Regions from separate parts of the Streptomyces sp. NBC_00704 genome, predicted to be linked through region 1. Evidence: predicted binding sites of a transcription regulator. Region 1 holds the regulator's gene; the other holds the start of a gene.

What was found. The regulator HspR, encoded in region 1, represses chaperone genes until heat shock. The targets are predictions, from matches to a motif close to TTGAGNNNNNNNNNCTCAA.
Region 2: a site for HspR is predicted at 4,918-4,936, ahead of lon (endopeptidase La). Genes of this name have one in related genera too.

Annotation. Positions count from the first base shown of each region.
Region 1 is NZ_CP109000.1:4,333,720-4,343,057, reverse strand. Features, by position in the region: gene OG802_RS19000 (hypothetical protein) at 53-658, opposite strand; gene OG802_RS18995 (M48 family metalloprotease) at 680-1,609, shown strand; gene OG802_RS18990 (proline-rich domain-containing protein) at 1,629-3,806, shown strand; gene OG802_RS18985 (hypothetical protein) at 3,916-4,245, opposite strand; gene OG802_RS18980 (heat shock protein transcriptional repressor HspR) at 4,466-4,918, opposite strand; gene dnaJ (molecular chaperone DnaJ) at 4,924-6,102, opposite strand; gene grpE (nucleotide exchange factor GrpE) at 6,160-6,831, opposite strand; gene dnaK (molecular chaperone DnaK) at 6,828-8,678, opposite strand; gene OG802_RS18960 (MraY family glycosyltransferase) at 8,774-9,338, opposite strand, start outside.
Region 2 is NZ_CP109000.1:5,479,706-5,489,043, reverse strand. Features, by position in the region: gene OG802_RS24000 (sensor histidine kinase) at 1-537, opposite strand, end outside; gene OG802_RS23995 (hypothetical protein) at 906-1,697, shown strand; gene OG802_RS23990 (MarR family winged helix-turn-helix transcriptional regulator) at 1,828-2,310, opposite strand; gene lon (endopeptidase La) at 2,466-4,895, opposite strand; gene OG802_RS23980 (GNAT family N-acetyltransferase) at 5,095-5,751, shown strand; gene OG802_RS23975 (DUF5954 family protein) at 5,881-6,909, shown strand; gene OG802_RS23970 (GNAT family N-acetyltransferase) at 7,144-7,935, shown strand; gene OG802_RS23965 (rhomboid-like protein) at 7,981-8,775, opposite strand; gene OG802_RS23960 (spermidine synthase) at 9,036-9,338, shown strand, end outside.

The DNA of each region.
Region 1 (9,338 bases):
CGGTCATCTCTCACCTGTCCACATGTGAGCGCCCGCACGGCGCCCATCTCCCTCAGGGCGAACTCATATGACCGATCCCGTTGACCCTCACCGGCCGCAGGACCCGTACGGGCACGGCGACCCGGCCCATCCCGAAGGCCAGTCCGCCCCGCCGCAGAACCCGGCCTACCCGCCCGGGCCGCCGGGCCAGCCGGTTCCGCCGGGCCAGCCGGGCCAGGCGGCTCCGCCGGTCCCCCCGCAGCAGCTGCCTTACCAGGCCGCGCCCCCTCACCAGCCGCCGTACCAGGCCGCGCCGCCAGTGCAGCAGCCGCCGTACCAGGCCGCGCCGCCGCCCCCGCCGCATCACCAGCAACCGCCGTACCAGCAGCCGCCACACCAGCCTGGCGCCCACCCGCAACAGTTCGCGCCGGGCCATCAGCCGCAGTACGCGCCCCAGCAGCCCCCTTACGGGCAGCAGCCTCCGTACGCACAGCAGCCCCCCTACGGACACCAAGCCCCGTACGGGCAGCAGCCCCCGTACGGGCAGCAGGTCCCGTACGCACAGCAGCCCCCCTACACGTACCAGGCCCCGTACGGACACCAGCCCCCGTACGGGCACCAACAGCCGCCGCAGCAACCGTTCGCGCCGCAGCAGTATCCGCAGCAGGCACCGCCGCAAGCACCGCCGCAGGCACCGCAGTTGGCGTATCCGCAGCAGCAGTCCACGTACACGCCGGCCGCACCCCACGTCCCCGGTCACCCTCAGGTGAACCGCGGCGCCGACTCCACGTCCGTCACCACGCTGCTGCTCAACGTGCCCCTGTTCCTGGGCAGTCTGCTGGTGATCTGGCTCATCTCACGCGTGCTGCCGAGCGGCCTGGACATCGCCTTCATCGTCGCCTGGCTGGCGTCCGGCGCCCTGGTCTTCCACCGACCGACCGAAGGCCGCCTGGCCCGGCTGTGGTTCAAGATGCGGCCCCCCACCGCCGCCGAACTGGCCGTCCTGCAGCCCATCTGGGACGACGTCACGCGCCGGGCCGGTATCGACGGCGCCACGTACGACCTGTGGATGGAGGACTCGGACGAGCTCAACGCCTCCGCCGCCGCCGGGCACATCGTCAGCGTGACGCGCGGAGCGATGCGACAGCTGCCGCCCGATCGGCTGTCGGCCGTGATGGCCCATGAGCTGGGCCACCACGTCGGCGGCCACGCCTGGTCCGGTCTGCTCGGCTTCTGGTACGCCATGCCGGTCCGGGCGTTCATGCTCGTCGTGAAGATCGTGACGGGCTTCCTGTTCTTCTTCACCGCCGAGCTCTCCTGCCTGGCGGCCGGCGTCTTCGTCCTGGTCTTCGGCGGTCTCGCCATAGCGACCTTCCTCGCCTTCCCGCCCGCCGCCGCGCTCTACGCGATCCCGTTCCTGCTCGCCTGGGCCGGCCGGCAGGGCGAACTGCGCGCCGACCGGTTCGCGGGACAGCTCGGGTACGGGCCCCTGCTGCTCACCGTGTTCACCGGCTGGCAGGCGGAGGGGCACGACGACGCGGACGGCAAGCAGGGCCCCGTCGCCCGGCTCATGTCCTCGCATCCGCCGCTCCACCAGCGCATACGCGCGCTCGAGACCTTCGTCGCCTGACCGGCCGGGAGCCTCACGTATGACTGTCGAAAGCACCGGGACCGGACAGCTCGGCCGCTGTCTGCGCCTCTTCGACGCGGGGCAGCGCCTCGGCTGGGTCTACCGCGACCCCGAGTCGCTGCGCCGGCCGTTCGCCGAGCCCGAACCGCAGCGGGAGCAGGTGGCGGTCGGGTACGAGAACCGGGCGACGGCCGCGCGCCTCGACCACGAGGACCGACGTGGCTCCGCCGTCAAGATCGGCGGCGGGGTCGCGGCGGTCTGCTTCCTGTTGAGCTACTTCGCCGGCCCCGTCATGGCAGTCCTCGGCGTCGTGGCGATCGTCGTCGCCCTGGCCCGGATGGGCCTCGCCGCACAGCGGCTCGACTCCGCCGCCGGTGATCTCACGGCTCACCAGGGTGCCCTGGAAGAGCGGTTCCGGTCCTCCTGGCAGCTGTGGCACCAGCGTCGGCAGCACCATGACAGCGGGCAGGAGCAGTGGGTGCGCGGCCTCGACGCCTGGGGCGCGCTGCCCGTCGGCCCCGACACCCGGCGACTGGACGTCTTCGGCGGCAGCCAGCGCGGCCGCGAGGGCTTCCTGACCGTTTTCGGCGCCTCCACCCTCCCGGAGCGGCCGGTGATCGTGGTCGACCTGACGCAGGCCCTCGTGTGCAGGGAACTGTCCGTCCTCGCCGAGGACGCCGGCGTGCCCGTCGACGTCCAGCTGCTGCCCAGCCGGATGGCCGAGAGCAGCGTCGTCGAGGGGCTGGCGCCGCACGAGCTGGTGCACGCGCTCGTCGAGGCGGTCCACGGGGACGATCCCGAGGCCGGCCGCGCCGAGCGCGCCGTCGACACCCGCATTCTCACCCAGCTGTGCGGCGCCCTCGGCGAGGACGTCTCCGTGGCACGGCTGAGCGCGGGGCTGCGCGTCCTGATGGGCGAGACCGACGACACCAAGCGCCTCAGCCGGGACGAACGCAACCGGATCGCGGACGACCTGCTCACCGACAAGAACAAGGACCAGGTGCGGGACAGCCTCTTCCGCCTGGTGTCCTTCATGCACCCGCTGGAGGCGCTGGGCGCCGCCCGTGAGGGCCGCGGCCCCGGCTATCTGACCTGTTTCGCCCTGGACATCGGCGCGGGCTCGGCGAGCACGGAGCTGCTGGCCGACCTGGCCGTCCAGAGCGTGATGCGGCGGCTGTCCTCGTTCCGGGAGAGTGCGCCGTGCGTCCTCGTGGCCCTCGGCGAGCAGGGCCCGCAGCGACGCCACCTGGAGCGGCTGGCGCAGGTCTGCGAGCACCGCGGGGCCCAACTGGTCCTGCTGCACCCGCACTTGAGGGACGCGGCCGAGCAGATGATCGGCGGCGGGACCGTCGCCTTCATGAAGCTCGGCAACCACCAGGAGGCCAATGTCGCGGCGGACTTCATCGGCCGCGAGCACTCCTTCGTGCTGCACTCGCTGACGGACACCGCGGGCAGGACCGTCAACACCTCCGTCGCCAGGGCGATCGGCTCCTCCGTCAGCAGGGGCACGACCCACAGCGAGTCCGTCACCCGCGGACACAACTGGGGCAGGAGCGGCTCCACCGGCTACCAGGGCGGCGACAGCCCCTTCTCGTCGTCCTCCTCCACCAACTCCGGCGGCAGCTACAGCGAGACGACCGGCACCTCCACCAGCGTCACGCACTCCACCAACGAGTCCACGACCCACACCACCGGCGACAGCGACAGCACGAGCCTCGCGACCGGACGCCAGCGCGTCTACGAGTACGTGCTCGAGCCGACGCAGCTCCAGGCGCTGGCCGAGTTCAGCCTGCTGGTCGTCGAACGCCGCGCCGGGGGCGGTGTCCTGGTGCACCCGGCCGACTGCAACCCCAACATCGTCTTCCTGGACCGGGTCAGCATGGCGCCCCTGCCGTACGTCGACCCGGCGCCGGCCGCGCCGTTCCCGCCGTCGCAGCCCTTCGCGCCTCACCAGGGGCACGCCCCCGCTCCGCAGCAGCACCACGCACCCGCCCCGCAGACCTCGCCGCCTCACCAGCCGTACGCACCCGCGCCCCAGCAGCCGTTCCCGACGGCACCCCAGCAGCCCTACAACCCCGGCGGCCGGCCTCCGACGCCTCAGCAGTGGCCGTCCCAGGGACAACCGCAACAGCCCGGCGGCTGGACCCAGGGCCCACCCGCGAACTGGCCCGGTCAGCAGCCGGGGGCCCCTGGGTGACGGCCGCCGAGGGGGTGTCCGCGCCGGAGGGCTCCGGCTGATCCCGCCCGACCGGCCGAGGTCGCCCCCGGCCCCCTGCCCTCGTCCCGTCCGCCGGCCCGTGCGTGCGTCACCGCCCGGAAGACGCGCCTCCGGGCCGGCCGCCGACCTCGTCGATGCCGGCGAGCACCGCCCGGGCCCTCCTGACGTTCATCTCCAGAATGCCGCGTTCGAACTTGCGCGGTTCGCGCCGATAACGCGCCCTGCCCGCTTCGGAGGTGAAAGCGGACTCCGGGACGGCGTCCTCGCCGGCCGGAATGAATTTGGGGATCTCCTCGAACGCCGCGAGGGCATAGGCGACGGCATTGCGCAGCTTGTGGTGTTCGCCACCTCTGGCAGATGGGCGTCGCGCCGGGCGGCCCCGGCCGACCGCCCGCCACTGCCCAGCACCAGCCGCCACAGCCGCCGGGCCACGAGCGCCCGGGTCCGGACGTCGGCATCGGCGACTGATCCCGGCGTGGCCGCTCCGGGGCAGGCGGTCCTCGGTGGGGCCGGCCCGGTGAACGCGACCGGACCGCACCAGCCCGCCGGAGCGCGGGAAAGGCCCGGAGACGATGTCTCCGGGCCCTCACTGTTGAACTCGTTCCACTCGGTCCCCGCTCGGGCCCGTGCGGCCCCCGTCAGTCCGAGGCCTGCTGCCGCTTGGGCCGCCAGACCACCAACGCGCTGGTCTGCTGCATCTCCTGATACGGCACCAGGTCGCGCCGGTAGGAGGCGTGCACCGCGGCCTCGCGTTGCCGCATGGCCGCCGCCGCGCCGTCCAGCGCCGCCTGCAACTCGGCCGCCCGGGCCTGGAGCGCGGCCACCTGGTTCTCCAGCTCGATGATCCGCTTGATGCCGGCCAGGTTGATGCCCTCGTCCTGCGACAACTGCTGCACTGTGCGCAGCAGTTCGATGTCGCGGGCCGAGTAGCGCCGGCCCCGGCCGGGGGTGCGGTCGGGGGAGACGAGGCCCAGACGGTCGTACTGGCGCAGCGTCTGCGGGTGCAGGCCGGAGAGCTGGGCCGCCACCGAGATGACGTAGACCGGGGTTTCCTCGGTCAGTTCATACGGGTTACGTCGACGGCCGTCCATCACTCTCATGCTCCCTTCGCGGCCTCGAACAGCTCCGCCCGCGGATCCTCGTCCACGGTCGCCTCGCGATACGCCTCCAGCGCGTCACGAGCCTTCCCCGACAGGTCCTTCGGAACACTCACCTCGACGGTGACCAGAAGGTCGCCGCGCGTGCCGTCCTTGCGGACCGCGCCCTTGCCCCGCGCCCGCATGGTACGGCCGTTGGGGGTGCCGGGCGGCAGCTTCAGCGTCAACGACGGTCCGCCGAGCGTCGGAACCCTGATCTCGCCGCCCAGGGCCGCCTCGGTGAACGTCACCGGCACGGTCACCGTCAGGTTGTCGTCCTTGCGGCCGAACACCGGGTGGGCGCCCACGTGGACCACGACGTACAGATCGCCCGAGGGGCCGCCGCGCTCGCCCGGCGCGCCCTTGCCGCGCAGCCGGATGCGCTGGCCGTCCGTGACCCCCGCCGGGATGCGGACCTGCATGGTCCGGGACGACTTGGCGCGGCCGCTGCCCTTGCAGTCCAGGCACGGGTGCTCGGCGATCAGGCCGCGGCCCTTGCAGTCGGGGCACGGGTCGGTCAGCGAGAAGCCGCCGCCCGAGCCGCGCGCGACCTGGCCGGTGCCGACGCAGGTCGGGCACACGCGCGGGGTGCCGTTCTTGTCGCCGGTGCCCGAACAGGCCTTGCACGGGGACTGCGAGGACATCCGCAGCGGGACCGTGGCGCCCTCGATGGCCTCCGTGAAGGTCAGGGTGACCTCGGTGTCGATGTCCTGGCCGCGCCGCGGCTGGGTGCGGGTGGTGCCCGTCCCGCCGCGGTTGAACAGGCCGCCGAAGACGTCCCCGATGCCGCCGCCGAACCCGCCGGAGGCGCCGCCGCCGCCCGGGGCGCCGCCTCCGAAGAGGTCACCCAGGTCGAAGTTGAAGGAGCCGCCGGCGCCCGGGCCCGGGCGGAAGCCGCCGTTGCCGAAGAGGGCGCGTGCCTCGTCGTACTCCTTGCGCTTCTTGGGGTCGCCGAGGACGTCGTTCGCCTCGGAGATCTCCTTGAAGCGCTCCTCCGCCTTGGCGTTGCCCTTGTTGGCGTCCGGGTGGTACTCGCGAGCGAGCTTCCGGTAAGCCTTCTTGATCTCGGCCTCGGTGGCGTCCTTGGGGACGCCGAGGACCTTGTAGAAGTCCTTCTCGATGAAGTCCTTGGTGCTCATCCCCGACGTCCCTCCTCTCGCGTCGTCATGACGGCCGGCGCACCGGCCGTCTCGAGCTCAGCCCTCGTCCGGGCCACCGCTCTCCTTGTCGTCCGCCGCCTCCGCGGAGGCCGCGCCCGTTTCCGAGTCGGCCTTCGCGGGCTGCGCGCCGGGCTGCGGTTCGGCGACGGCCACCCGCGCGGGGCGGATGGTGCGTTCGCCGATCCGGTACCCCGGCTGCAGAATCGCCACGCACGTCGTCTCGGTGACGTCCGGCGCGTAGCTGTGCATCAGGGCCTCGTGGATCGTCGGGTCGAAGGGCTCGCCCTCCTTGCCGAACTGCTGAAGGCCCATCTTCGCCGCGACGGTCTCCAGCGACTCGGCGACGGACTTGAAGCCGCCGACGAGTTCGCCGTGCTCCCGCGCGCGGCCGATGTCGTCGAGCACGGGAAGGAGTTCGGTCAGGAGGTTCGCGACGGCGATCTCCTTGACCGCGATCCGGTCGCGCTCGACCCGGCGGCGGTAGTTCTGGAACTCGGCCTGGAGGCGCTGGAGGTCCGCGGTGCGCTCGTCGAGCGCCTTGCGGGCCTGGTCCAACTGGGCCACCAGAGCCGCTGTCTGGTTCTCGTCCCCTGCCGGGGCCGCCCCGTCCGCCGAGGCGGAGGGGGCGGTCTTCGGCTCGGCGTCTTCAGGGGTGGCGCCGGAGGGGACGTCGGGCTTCTCCTCGAAGCCCGGGGTCTCCTCCGTCACGCGGCACCGTCCTTGCGCTCGTCGTCCACGATCTCGGCGTCCACGACGTCGTCGTCGGCCTTGGGGGCCTCGGCGCCGCCCGCGGCGCCCGCCGCGTCCTGGCCGCCGGCCGCCTGGGCGTCGGCGTACATGGCCTGGCCGACCTTCTGCGAGACCGCGGCGACCTTCTCGGTCGCGGTGCGGATCTCGGCGGTGTCCTCGCCCTTGAGCGCGGCCTTCAGCTCCTCGACGGCGGCCTCGACCTCGGTCTTGACCTCGCCGGGGACCTTGTCCTCGTTGTCCTTGAGGAACTTCTCCGTCTGGTAGACGAGCTGCTCGCCCTGGTTGCGGGCCTCGGCGGCCTCGCGGCGGCGGTGGTCCTCGTCCGCGTACTGCTCCGCCTCCTGGCGCATGCGGTCGACCTCGTCCTTCGGCAGCGAGGAGCCGCCGGTGACGGTCATCTTCTGCTCCTTGCCCGTGCCCAGGTCCTTGGCGGTCACGTGCATGATGCCGTTGGCGTCGATGTCGAAGGCGACCTCGATCTGCGGGACGCCGCGCGGGGCCGGCGGAAGGCCGGTCAGCTCGAACATGCCGAGCTTCTTGTTGTACGCCGCGATCTCGCGCTCACCCTGGTAGACCTGGATCTGCACCGACGGCTGGTTGTCCTCGGCCGTCGTGAAGATCTCCGAACGCTTCGTCGGGATCGTGGTGTTGCGCTCGATCAGCTTGGTCATGATGCCGCCCTTGGTCTCGATGCCGAGGGACAGCGGGGTCACGTCGAGGAGCAGGACGTCCTTGACCTCGCCCTTGAGCACACCGGCCTGGAGCGCGGCGCCGATGGCGACGACCTCGTCCGGGTTGACGCCCTTGTTGGCGTCCTGGCCGCCGGTCAGCTCCTTGACGAGCTCGGCGACGGCCGGCATACGGGTCGAACCGCCGACGAGAACGACGTGGTCGATCTCGGACAGGTTGATGCCGGCGTCCTTGATGACGTTGTGGAACGGCGTCTTGCAGCGCTCCAGCAGGTCGGCCGTCAGCTGCTGGAACTGGGCGCGGGTGAGCTTCTCGTCCAGGTGCAGCGGGCCCTCGGCGGACGCCGTGATGTAGGGCAGGTTGATCGAGGTCTCGGTGGACGAGGACAGCTCGATCTTCGCCTTCTCGGCGGCCTCGCGCAGACGCTGAAGCGCCATCTTGTCCTTGGCGAGGTCCACGCCGTGGCCGGCCTTGAACTGCTGCACCAGGTAGTCGACGACGCGCTGGTCCCAGTCGTCGCCGCCGAGGTGGTTGTCGCCGTTGGTGGCCTTCACCTCGACGACGCCGTCACCGATCTCCAGGAGGGACACGTCGAAGGTGCCGCCGCCGAGGTCGAAGACGAGGATCGTCTGGTCGTCCTTGTCGAGGCCGTACGCGAGCGCGGCCGCGGTGGGCTCGTTGACGATGCGCAGGACGTTGAGGCCCGCGATCTCACCGGCCTCCTTCGTGGCCTGGCGCTCGGAGTCGTTGAAGTAGGCCGGGACGGTGATGACCGCGTCGGTCACCTTCTCGCCCAGGTAGGCCTCGGCGTCCCGCTTCAGCTTCTGCAGGATGAACGCGGAGATCTGCTGCGGGTTGAAGGGCTTCCCGTCGAGCTCGATCTTCCAGTCGGTGCCCATGTGACGCTTCACCGAACGGATGGTGCGGTCCACGTTCGTGACCGCCTGCCGCTTGGCGACCTCGCCCACCAGAACTTCGCCGTTCTTCGCGAAGGCGACGACGGACGGCGTGGTCCTGGCACCCTCGGCGTTGGTGATGACGGTGGGCTCGCCGCCCTCCAGAACGCTGACGACGGAGTTGGTTGTGCCCAGGTCGATGCCGACCGCACGTGCCATGGTGATCTTCCTCCAGCTGACTTGAGTGGAACGGACTCAAGTGTGCACGACACTCACCCCGCGGTCAACAGACCTGAGTCGGGCGCACTCAACTCTTATCCGTTCCTTACACGCAAGGAGGCGTTGACCTGCGGTGATAGGGATCGTCCGGCCCGTCGCACCTCGGAATCGGGGGACGACCGCACGGCCTCGGGTTGACGCCGGGGCGCATACACGGGCGCCGGACGCATCGTCCGCGGCCCCGAACGCGGCACGGCCCGCTCCACCCGCTCCGCCCGCTCCTCCTGCGACGCCCCCCGCGCGCGAGGGGCACGGGGCATGCGGGCGGCCCGCCGGCCCCCGCGCGCGTCCCGTCCGCCGCCCTGACGTCCCGCACGCGCGCGTGGAGGCCCGTACACCGGGACCCGCAGCAGCCCGAGCACGACGACGAGTACCCCGCCGGCCACCCACAGCACCGCGCGCGCGTGCAGCCATCCGCCGTGCGCCAGCACGCCGACGAGCACCGCGCCGAAGGCCGCGACGCCCAGGAGGACGGACGCCCCCTGGGCGGTGAGCCCGAGCCGGCGCAGCCGGTGGGCGAGGTGGTCCGGCGCGCCGCGCAGCAGGGGCCGTCGGGCCAGCCGCCGCGAGATCAGCACCAGCAGGACGTCGGCCCCGGCC
Region 2 (9,338 bases), 1.1 Mb from region 1:
CGGCGGCATCTGCTCGGCCAGCCGGTCGACGAGGACGTGGAGCGCGGCGATGACCTCGGAGTAGTCCTGGTGCGCCTGGAGTGCGCCGCTCCTGCCGGTGAGGGCGGACTGCCGCACGGACGGGACGGCGGCGAGGGCCTCGCGCAGCGCGGCGGAGACCTCCGTCTCGGTGATCAGCTCGCGCGCCTGGCGGTCGACGCGGGCGCTGCTCTGCGTGGAGGGCGCCTTCGCCTTGACGCGGCCGGCGGCGACGTAGGAGGTGACCTCGTCGCGTTCGTCCGCCAGGGACTGGGCGAGGGCGAGGGCGTCCTGGCTCTGTTCGGCCAGGGTGACCAGGTCCTGGGAGTCCTTCAGCTGCCCGGAGGCGGCCAGGATCGAGGGCGCGCCGGCTCCGGCGACGGCGGCGGCCACCACGGCCACCGCGACGATCAGCCGGTTGCGCACGTGGGTCGGGCGGCCCTTGCCGACAGGGGTGCGCTCCGCGCCCCCCTCGGAGGCCGTCTGACTGCCTGTACGCCGAGGCCGCGTCTTCTGCACCGGTGCTCGCATTCCTGACTCGTTACCCATGGGCCGGATATGACGCTCCGTCAAGTGGCGCGTGCGTCCGGTACGGTTTCCGACCCTCCCAGTGCCGGTGTGCGGGGTCCGCGCATCGCTTGCCCCGCCACCCGAAGGAGTGAACATCGGAGGGGAGTTGACGGGCAAGTTCCCGTGGCGTGCGCGACGGCCCCGCACGGCAGGCCGGTTGGACGTGGGCGGCGGGCTTTGGCAGTATTCGCCGCCACGCCTTCCCGGAGTGCTTCATTCCCACCCAAAGCAGGCGTCTGACCTGCGGTGGTGCGCCCGTTCGGGGAGCGGTGCCGGCCTTTCGCGAAGGCTGTGGAGGGGTCGTGCAGACTGGCCGGATGCGCACGGAACTCATGTCGGACGGCGGCGATCCGGCCCGCCCCAACGAGGACTTCGCCGCGGTCGGGCTTCCCGCCTCCGGACAGGGCGGTTCGCTCGTCCTGCTGGACGGCGTGACTCCGCCGCGGGACGGCGCGGGCTGTCTGCATTCGGTTCCCTGGTTCACGGCACGGCTCGGCGGCGCCCTGATCGAACTGACCGTTTCGCTCCCGGATGTTCCGCTGGCCGAGGCGCTCGCCCTCGCCATTGCGCGTACCGCCGAGGCCCACGCGGGAACCTGTGACCTTTCTCACCCGCGCACACCGCAGGCCACCGTGGCCCTCGCGCGGTGGTCGCCGCAGCGGGTCGAGTACCTGGTCCTGTGCGACGCGACGCTGCTGCTGGCGTCCGCCGACGGCCGGGTCCGCGCCGTGCGCGACGACCGGCTCGCACGGCTGCCGCGCGCCCTGCTGCGCAGCGCCGACGTCGTGGACTCGACCCTGCGCAACAAGGAGGGCGGGTTCTTCACGGCCGCGGCCGACCCCTCGGTGGCCGCCCGCGCGGTCACGGGCGCGGCGCCGCGCCCCGGCGTGGTCTCACTGGCCGCGCTCTCGGACGGGGCCGCCCGCTGGAGCGAGCTGTTCGGCGAGGGCGACTGGCCCGACCTGCTCGCCGTGGTCCGCGAGGAGGGCGCCCGGTCCCTGCTGGAACGGGTCCGGCGCCGCGAACGCGCGGACGCCGCCGCCGGCCGCCCCCGCCTGGCCCGGGCCAAGACCCACGACGACGCCACGGTGATCTACGCCGAGCTGTGACCGCCCGCCCTGCCTGAACCGCCCGCACCATCCCTGCTCGGCCCCCGCCGCGGCCGTGGGGCGACGGCCAGACATCCAGGCGAACCCGGCGCCCGGCCGGGGCTCGCGGACGGCGGCGCCGGCCGGGGGGTCACTTCTCCATGCCCCGGTTCAGTTCGTGCAGGAGCCGGGCCAGTTCGGCGACCTCGGCGCGGTCCCAGTGGGAGAAGCGGCTGACGTACCGCTCGCGGCGGGCCTCCCGGACCCGGCCGACCCGGCGGCGGCCCTCCTCGGTGAGGTCGACCAGCCAGGCGCGGCCGTCCGCCGGGTCCGGCGCCCGCGCGACCAGGCCGAGCTGTTCGAGGGCACACAACTGGCGGGACATGGTGGCCTTGCCGACGCCGATGTAGGCGGCGAGTTCCGTGGCGCGCTGGCGGCCGCACTCCTCCAGCCGGACGAGGAGCCCGTAGGCGGCGGACTCCAGGTCCGGATGGACCTCGCGGGCCATCTCCCCCTGGCTGGCGCGGGCGCGGCGCAGCAGCACCGTCAGCTCCCGCTCCAGGGAGAGGAACTCCCGGTCGCCCTGCTCCACACCGCGCGACGGCCGTCGGTCGTCGTTCGTGTCCTCGTGCACGTCAGCACCCCTGATCTCACCGGTCGCCGCGGTCGCGCAGCGCTCAAGTATTCCCCAGGCACAGACCGGCGGCGCTTCCCAGGGCCGTGTCCCGGGCACGGCGAAGACCCGGGCCTCCCTCACGGGACCCGGGCCGCGCCGTCCCGCGGCGTCCGTCACGCCGCCACGGGAACCTCCGGCACCGCGCCGTTCACCGCGGGCGCGAGCGCCAGCTCCAGGACCTGGCGGACGTCGGTGACGGCGTGGACGTCGAGCTTGTCCAGCACCTCCGCGGGGACGTCGTCCAGGTCGGGCTCGTTGCGCTTGGGGATGATCACGGTGGTGACGCCGGCCCGGTGCGCGGCCAGCAGCTTCTGCTTCACCCCGCCGATGGGCAGCACCCGGCCGGTGAGGGAGACCTCGCCGGTCATCGCCACGTCCGTGCGGACGAGCCGGCCGGACAGCAGGGACGCGAGGGCCGTCGTCATGGTGACGCCGGCGCTCGGGCCGTCCTTGGGGACCGCGCCCGCCGGGAAGTGGATGTGCACGCCCCGGTCCTTGAGGTCGCCCACCGGCAGTTCCAGCTCGGCCCCGTGGCTGCGCAGGAAGCTGAGCGCGATCTGCGCCGACTCCTTCATCACGTCGCCGAGCTGGCCGGTCAGGGTCAGGCCCGCCGCGCCCGTCTCCGGGTCGGCCAGCGACGCCTCGACGTACAGGACGTCGCCGCCGGCGCCGGTGACCGCGAGGCCGGTGGCGACGCCGGGGACGGCGGTCCGGCGCTCGGCCGGGTCCTGGGCGGACTCGGGCACGTGGTGCGGCCGTCCGATCAGGGCGCGCAGGTCCTCCTCGCCGACGGTGAGGGGCAGTTCCCGCTCGCCCAGCTCGTGCTGGGCCGCGACCTTGCGCAGCAGCCGGGCGAGGGACCGCTCCAGGGTGCGCACGCCGGCCTCGCGGGTGTACTCGCCGGCCAGCCTGCGCAGCGCGCCCTCCTCCAGCACGACCTCCTCCGGGTCCAGGCCGGCCCGCTCCAGCTGGCGCGGGAGCAGGTGGTCACGGGCGATGACGACCTTCTCGTCCTCGGTGTAGCCGTCGAGGCGGACCAGCTCCATGCGGTCGAGCAGGGCCTCGGGGATGGCTTCGAGCACGTTGGCGGTGGCGAGGAACACCACGTCCGACAGGTCGAGCTCGACCTCCAGGTAGTGGTCGCGGAAGGTGTGGTTCTGCGCCGGGTCGAGCACTTCGAGGAGGGCGGCCGCCGGGTCGCCCCGGAAGTCGGAGCCCACCTTGTCGATCTCGTCGAGCAGGACCACCGGGTTCATCGACCCGGCCTCCTTGATCGCCCGCACGATCCGGCCGGGCAGCGCGCCGACGTAGGTGCGGCGGTGGCCGCGGATCTCGGCCTCGTCGCGGACGCCGCCGAGGGCGACGCGGACGAACTTGCGGCCCATGGCGTGGGCGACGGACTCGCCGAGCGAGGTCTTGCCGACGCCGGGCGGGCCGACGAGGGCCAGCACCGCGCCGCCGCGCCGGCCGCCGACGACCCCGAGGCCGCGGGCGCTGCGGCGCTTGCGCACGGCCAGGTACTCGGTGATGCGCTCCTTCACGTCGTCCAGGCCCGCGTGCTCGGCGTCGAGGACGCTCCGGGCGCCCCGGATGTCGTGGGCGGCCGCGCCGTCGTCGGTCCGCTCGTTCCACGGCAGTTCGAGGACGGTGTCCAGCCAGGTGCGGATCCAGGAGCCCTCGGGCGACTGGTCGCTGGAGCGCTCCAGCTTGTCGACCTCCTTGAGGGCGGCCTCGCGGACCTTCTCGGGCAGGTCGGCGGCCTCCACGCGGGCGCGGTAGTCGTCGGACTCCTCGGCCGGGTCCTTGCCGTCGCCGTTGAGGTCGCGCAGTTCCTTGCGGACGGCTTCGAGCTGGCGGCGCAGCAGGAACTCGCGCTGCTGCTTGTCGACGCCTTCCTGGACGTCCTTGGCGATGGTCTCGGCGACGTCCTGTTCGGCGAGGTGGTCGCGCAGCTGCTGGGTGGCGAGCTTCAGGCGGGCCACCGGGTCGGCCGTCTCCAGCAGCTCCACCTTCTGGTCGGTGGTCAGGAACGGCGAGTAGCCGGAGTTGTCGGCGAGCGCGGAGACGTCGTCGATGGCCTGGACGCGGTCGACGATCTGCCAGGCGCCGCGCTTGCGCAGCCAGGCGGTGGCCAGCGCCTTGTACTCCTTGACGAGTTCGGCGACATGGCCGGGCAGCGGTTCGGGGACGCTCTGGTCGACCGTCGTCCCCTCCACCCACAGCGCGGCGCCGGGGCCGGTGGTGCCGGCGCCGATCTTCACGCGGCCGCGGCCGCGGATGAGCGCGCCCGGGTCGCCGTCGGCCAGCCGGCCGACCTGCTCGACGGTGCCGAGCACGCCGGTGCTCGCGTAGGTGCCGTCGACGCGTGGCACCAGCAGGACGCGCGGCTTGCCCGGTTCCGAACGGGTGGCGGCCTGTGCGGCCTCGACCGCGGCGCGCACATCGGTGTCGTTGAGGTCCAGCGGAACCACCATGCCGGGGAGCACGACCTCGTCATCGAGAGGCAGTACGGGCAGGGTGAGCGGAGCGGACGTCGATGCCATGATCTCCCCTTCGGCAGTCAAGTTGAGCTATGCCGACTCAATGCACGTGAGCCCGCGAATGTTCCCCGCGTTCCCGGGCGTTCGCTGTGGGCGATCAAGACTGTTGCGGCGCCCTGCTCGGGCCATACGGTCGGAGGTAATAGGCAAATGGCCATTCTGCCACTTACGCAGCCGTCTTCAGGGGAATCAGGGGGTCGTCGTGGATCGTTTCGTCCGGGCTTGGGTGGACGGGTGGGTCGTCTCGCGCGGGGCGGCGCCGCCCGCGGCCGCGCCCTGGGGCTGGACCGTCGACGTGGGGGCGGGCGCCGGGCACGTCACCCGGCACGTGTTCGGCGACACCGGCGAGGCGCTGACGGAGGCGACGGTCCGCGAGGTCGCGGGCGCGGTGACCGGGGCCGGCGTCTGGCTGAAGGCGTTCGCCGATCCGGCCGTGGTCGGGCCGTGGCTGGGCCCCGGCTGGTGGATCGACCCCGAGCCCGGCTACCTGATGACGGCCCCGCTCCCGGACGCCCCGCCCGGCGCCGCCCCCGAGGGCTACCGGACCCGCACCTGGTCGCGCGGCGGCGTCACGCGCACGATGGTCGCCGCGCCGGACGGCTCCCTGGCGGCGCGCGGGCAGATCGCCGCGACCGGCGCCACGGCGGTCGTCGACCAGGTGGAGACCGCCCCCGACCACCGCCGGCGCGGACTGGGCGCCCTCGTGATGCGGACACTGCACCGTGCGGCGGCCGAGCAGGGCGCCCGCACCGGCGTCCTGGGCGCGACCCCGCAGGGGCGGGCACTGTACGAGTCCCTGGGGTGGCGCGTCGAGTCCTCGCTGACCAGCGCGAAGTTCACGGGCGCCGCACAGGGGTGACGCCCGGCGGCCGTGGGGGCGCACCCCGATGGGCCGCACGACGGGACACGCCCCTCGCGCCCCTGCCCGTACCCCGCCCACTTCCGGCATTCGCCCCGTACCGCCTCGCGACCCGACCACAATGCGCGTATGACCGATGACTGGAAGCGACGCCTGGACGCCCTGCACGCGGAGCTGGTCCGCCGGGACGACCCGGTCGCCTGGGTGACGGAGGCGGACGCCGTGGAGGCGTCCCGGCGCTATCCGCACATCGCGCTGCGCGGTCCCGTCTTCGGCGTCGCCCGACTGGACCCGCCGACCCCGCGGACGCCGAAGCCGTGCTGGCGGCTGCTGAAGCCGGTGGCCGACGGGATGCCCCAGCAGGCCAGGGACGGGCTCAACTCGCACCTGTGGTTCCTGGCCAAGGACGGCACGGGCGATGCGGCCGCCCGGCGCGACCTGCTGGCGGCCGTCGCCGTGCTGGAGCGGGCCCCGGCCGACGAGGTGGAGGCGCTGGGGGTGCGCTACCGGGTGGTGCGCGGTGACGAGTTCGCCCGCACCGGCGACGACGGCCTGGAGCCGCCCCGGCCCACCGACCCGGAGGCCCTGGACCCGTCGTGGGCGGAGCCGTGCGCCGTCCCGTCCCCGGACGTGGGCTTCGCCCTCGACCCCGACCGGGACGAGGGGCCGATGGCGGGCGCCCTGTGCCTCGGGCTGCGCGCCTTCGTGTACAGGGGGGCGCGGTTCCCCGCCGACGTGCGCGCCGACTCCGCGCGCGCGGCCCGCACGCACCCGGACGTGGTCCGGCTGCCGGTCGGCTTCTCGGTGGCCGAACGGGACGGGTCGGGCTGGACCCCGTGCGGCTCCCTCGCGGCCACGCCCCACGAGGCACGCCGTTCGCTGTACGAGGGGATGGCCCGCGTGTGGGCCATGCTGTACCGCTTCGACGAGCGCAAGAAGGCCCTGTACGCACGGGCCGCGGAGGCGTTCCGCAGCGCCGGCCGGGCCGACGAGGCGAGCGTGGAGGGCCGGGTGTTCCGGATCTGCCGCGTGGAGCGGATGGTCCGCCTGGGCCCGGACGGCCCCGAACCGCCCCGCCCGTCGGACCTCGACGAGTACGGCCCCATGAAACTCCACCCGACCCTGCACGAGAACGGCACCGTCCAGTACGACGACTGACAGCGGTCCGGGGCGGGGCGGGGCGCGGCGCGGGGAGGGCGACACCGCCGGGCCGGCCCCCCGTCCACACGACGACGGCCCGCCGCCCGTACACCGCGGCACCCGGCGCCCGCCCGGAACGGCGACTGTCCGCCGCGCCTACGACGACCGTCCGCCGCCCCGTACGGCGACGGCCCCCGCCGGGTACGGCGACCGCCCGTCGTCGCCCCCGGGCGTGGCGTAGCGTCCCCGTGCATGACGGACGCGCCGATCACGCAGACCCTGCTCGCGGCCTACGACGCCGAGTTGCGGGGCGCGCCGCCCACCGCGGTCCTGCACGCCCCCGACGGACCGCTGACCCGCGTCGCCGGCCCGGTGCGGGCCCTGCTGACCGCGCCCCGCGAGCTGGGGCTGAGCGGCAGGGAGCTGGACGAGCTGATCGTCCGCCAGCGGGACTTCTTCGGCGCGCGCGGCGAGGCGGTGGAATGGCGGCTGCGCGGCCACGACCTCCCGGCCGACCTGCCCGACCGGCTCCGCGCGGCCGGCTTCGCGCCGGGTCGCCCGGAGACGGTCCTGGCCGCCGTCGTCGCGGACACCGACGCACCCGGAGCCGGGCCGTCGCTGCCGCCGGGCGTGACGCTGCGCCGGGTGACCGCCGAGGCCGGCCTGCGGGCCGTCGCGGCGCTGCAGTCCGCGGTCTGGGGGCTGGACCTGAGCCGCCTCGGCGACGACCTGATCGCGCGGCTCGCCTGCGCCCCGCACGACACCGTCGTCCTGGCGGCGGAGTCGGACGGCGCGATGATCTCGGCCGCCTGGCTGTCGGTGCGCCCGGGCACCCGCTTCGCGACGCTGCTGGGCGGCGCGACCCTCCCCGAGTGGCGGGGCCGGGGCCTGTACCGGGCGTCCGTCGCCGCGCGCCTCGCCCTCGCGGCCGAACGCGGCGTCCCGTACGTCCACGTGGACGCCTCGGCCGACAGCGCGCCCCTGCTGCGCGCGATGGGCTTCCGCGCCCTGACCACGATGACGCCGTACATATGGACGCCCTGAGCGGCGATCGCGCGGCGGCGGAAGGGGCGGCGAAGGGCGACGGGGTCAGGGGGCGGCCGGCACGACGGGTGCGGCGGGGGCCGGGCGGGCGAGGTCCCAGCGGCGCACCCGGGGCCGGAGGGCGACGCCCGTCGCCAGCGCGAGCAGGTGCCCCCAGCCGGTCATGGGGTCGGTGAAGGCGAGCAGGTCCTGGAGCAGCATCGCGCCGAAGGCGGCGAGCAGGGGCAGTCCCAGCCATGGCCGCAGCAGGCCCGCGAGCGCGCCCACGCAGGCGGCGACGCCGAAGCTGATGCCGTAGTCGAGGCGGTGCAGCGAACTGTCGGGCAGCCGCCCGGCCAGGACGGCCAGCCCGACCGGCACCTCCGTCGCGAGGGTGGCCAGGACGTGCCCCAGCAGGAAGACGACGGCCGTGCGGGCGCCGCCGACGCGCCGCTCCAGCGCGGTCAGGACGACCAGGAAGGCGAGCGTGAAGGGCGACGCGAAGCCGCCCGCCACCCACAGCGCGCTCGCGGCGAGCACGGTCGCCGGCGACTGCGCCAGATGCGCCACGTCGGTGCTGGAGCCCTGGAGCAGGGCGTGCACGAGAGCGGGGTCGAGATGCTCCGCGAGATACGAGGTGACGGCGAGGACGGCCGCGTAGCCCAGGGTGAAGGGCACCGGGACCGGGATCCGGCGGCGGGAGCGGGGACGGGGCCCGAGGCCGGGGCCGGCGCTCGTCCCGGGGGGCGGCGCGGCGCACGGCGGGGTGCGCTGAGCGGGGATGCCGTCCAGGAACCCGGAGCCGTCGGACGGCCCGGCGTCCGGCGGGGGCAGGCTCATGGGGGAGGCCGTGCGTTCCACTGAGTGGCGCTCCTTCCGTTTCCCCCACCCTTCGCGGCGCGGCCGCCCGCTGTCTGTGACCGACGCCACGTGCGCGCCGATTCACAGGAACCTCTGAGATTTCTCCCGGCCTTCTCTCGTCCTTCTGCCTTCCTTCTCCCGCCCCTCTCCTGCTTCTTCTCTCATCCCTCGTACGGTGGCCGGGGGTTCGTGCGGGGCACGTCGTCCACGGCGCACGGAATTCTCCCGACAACCGGTCGGGGAACTGCCAGGATGGGCCGATGACCATCCCGTACGACATCCCCGACGCGCCGGAGGTCCTGGACCGCCGCGAGGGCCCCTACGGCGAGGTGGTGCTGCGCCGGCACGGAGAGTTGCTCCAGATCATCGCCAACGGCTGCTTCCTGATGGACACTTCGGACGGCCGCTCGGAGCGGCTGCTCGTCGACGCGGCACGCGACGCGCTGGACGACCGCCCCGCCCCCGCCCTGCTGATCGGCGGACTGGGCGTCGGCTTCTCCCTCGCGCACGCCGCCGCCGACCCCCGCTGGGGCGCCGTCACGGTCGTGGAGCGCGAGCGCGCC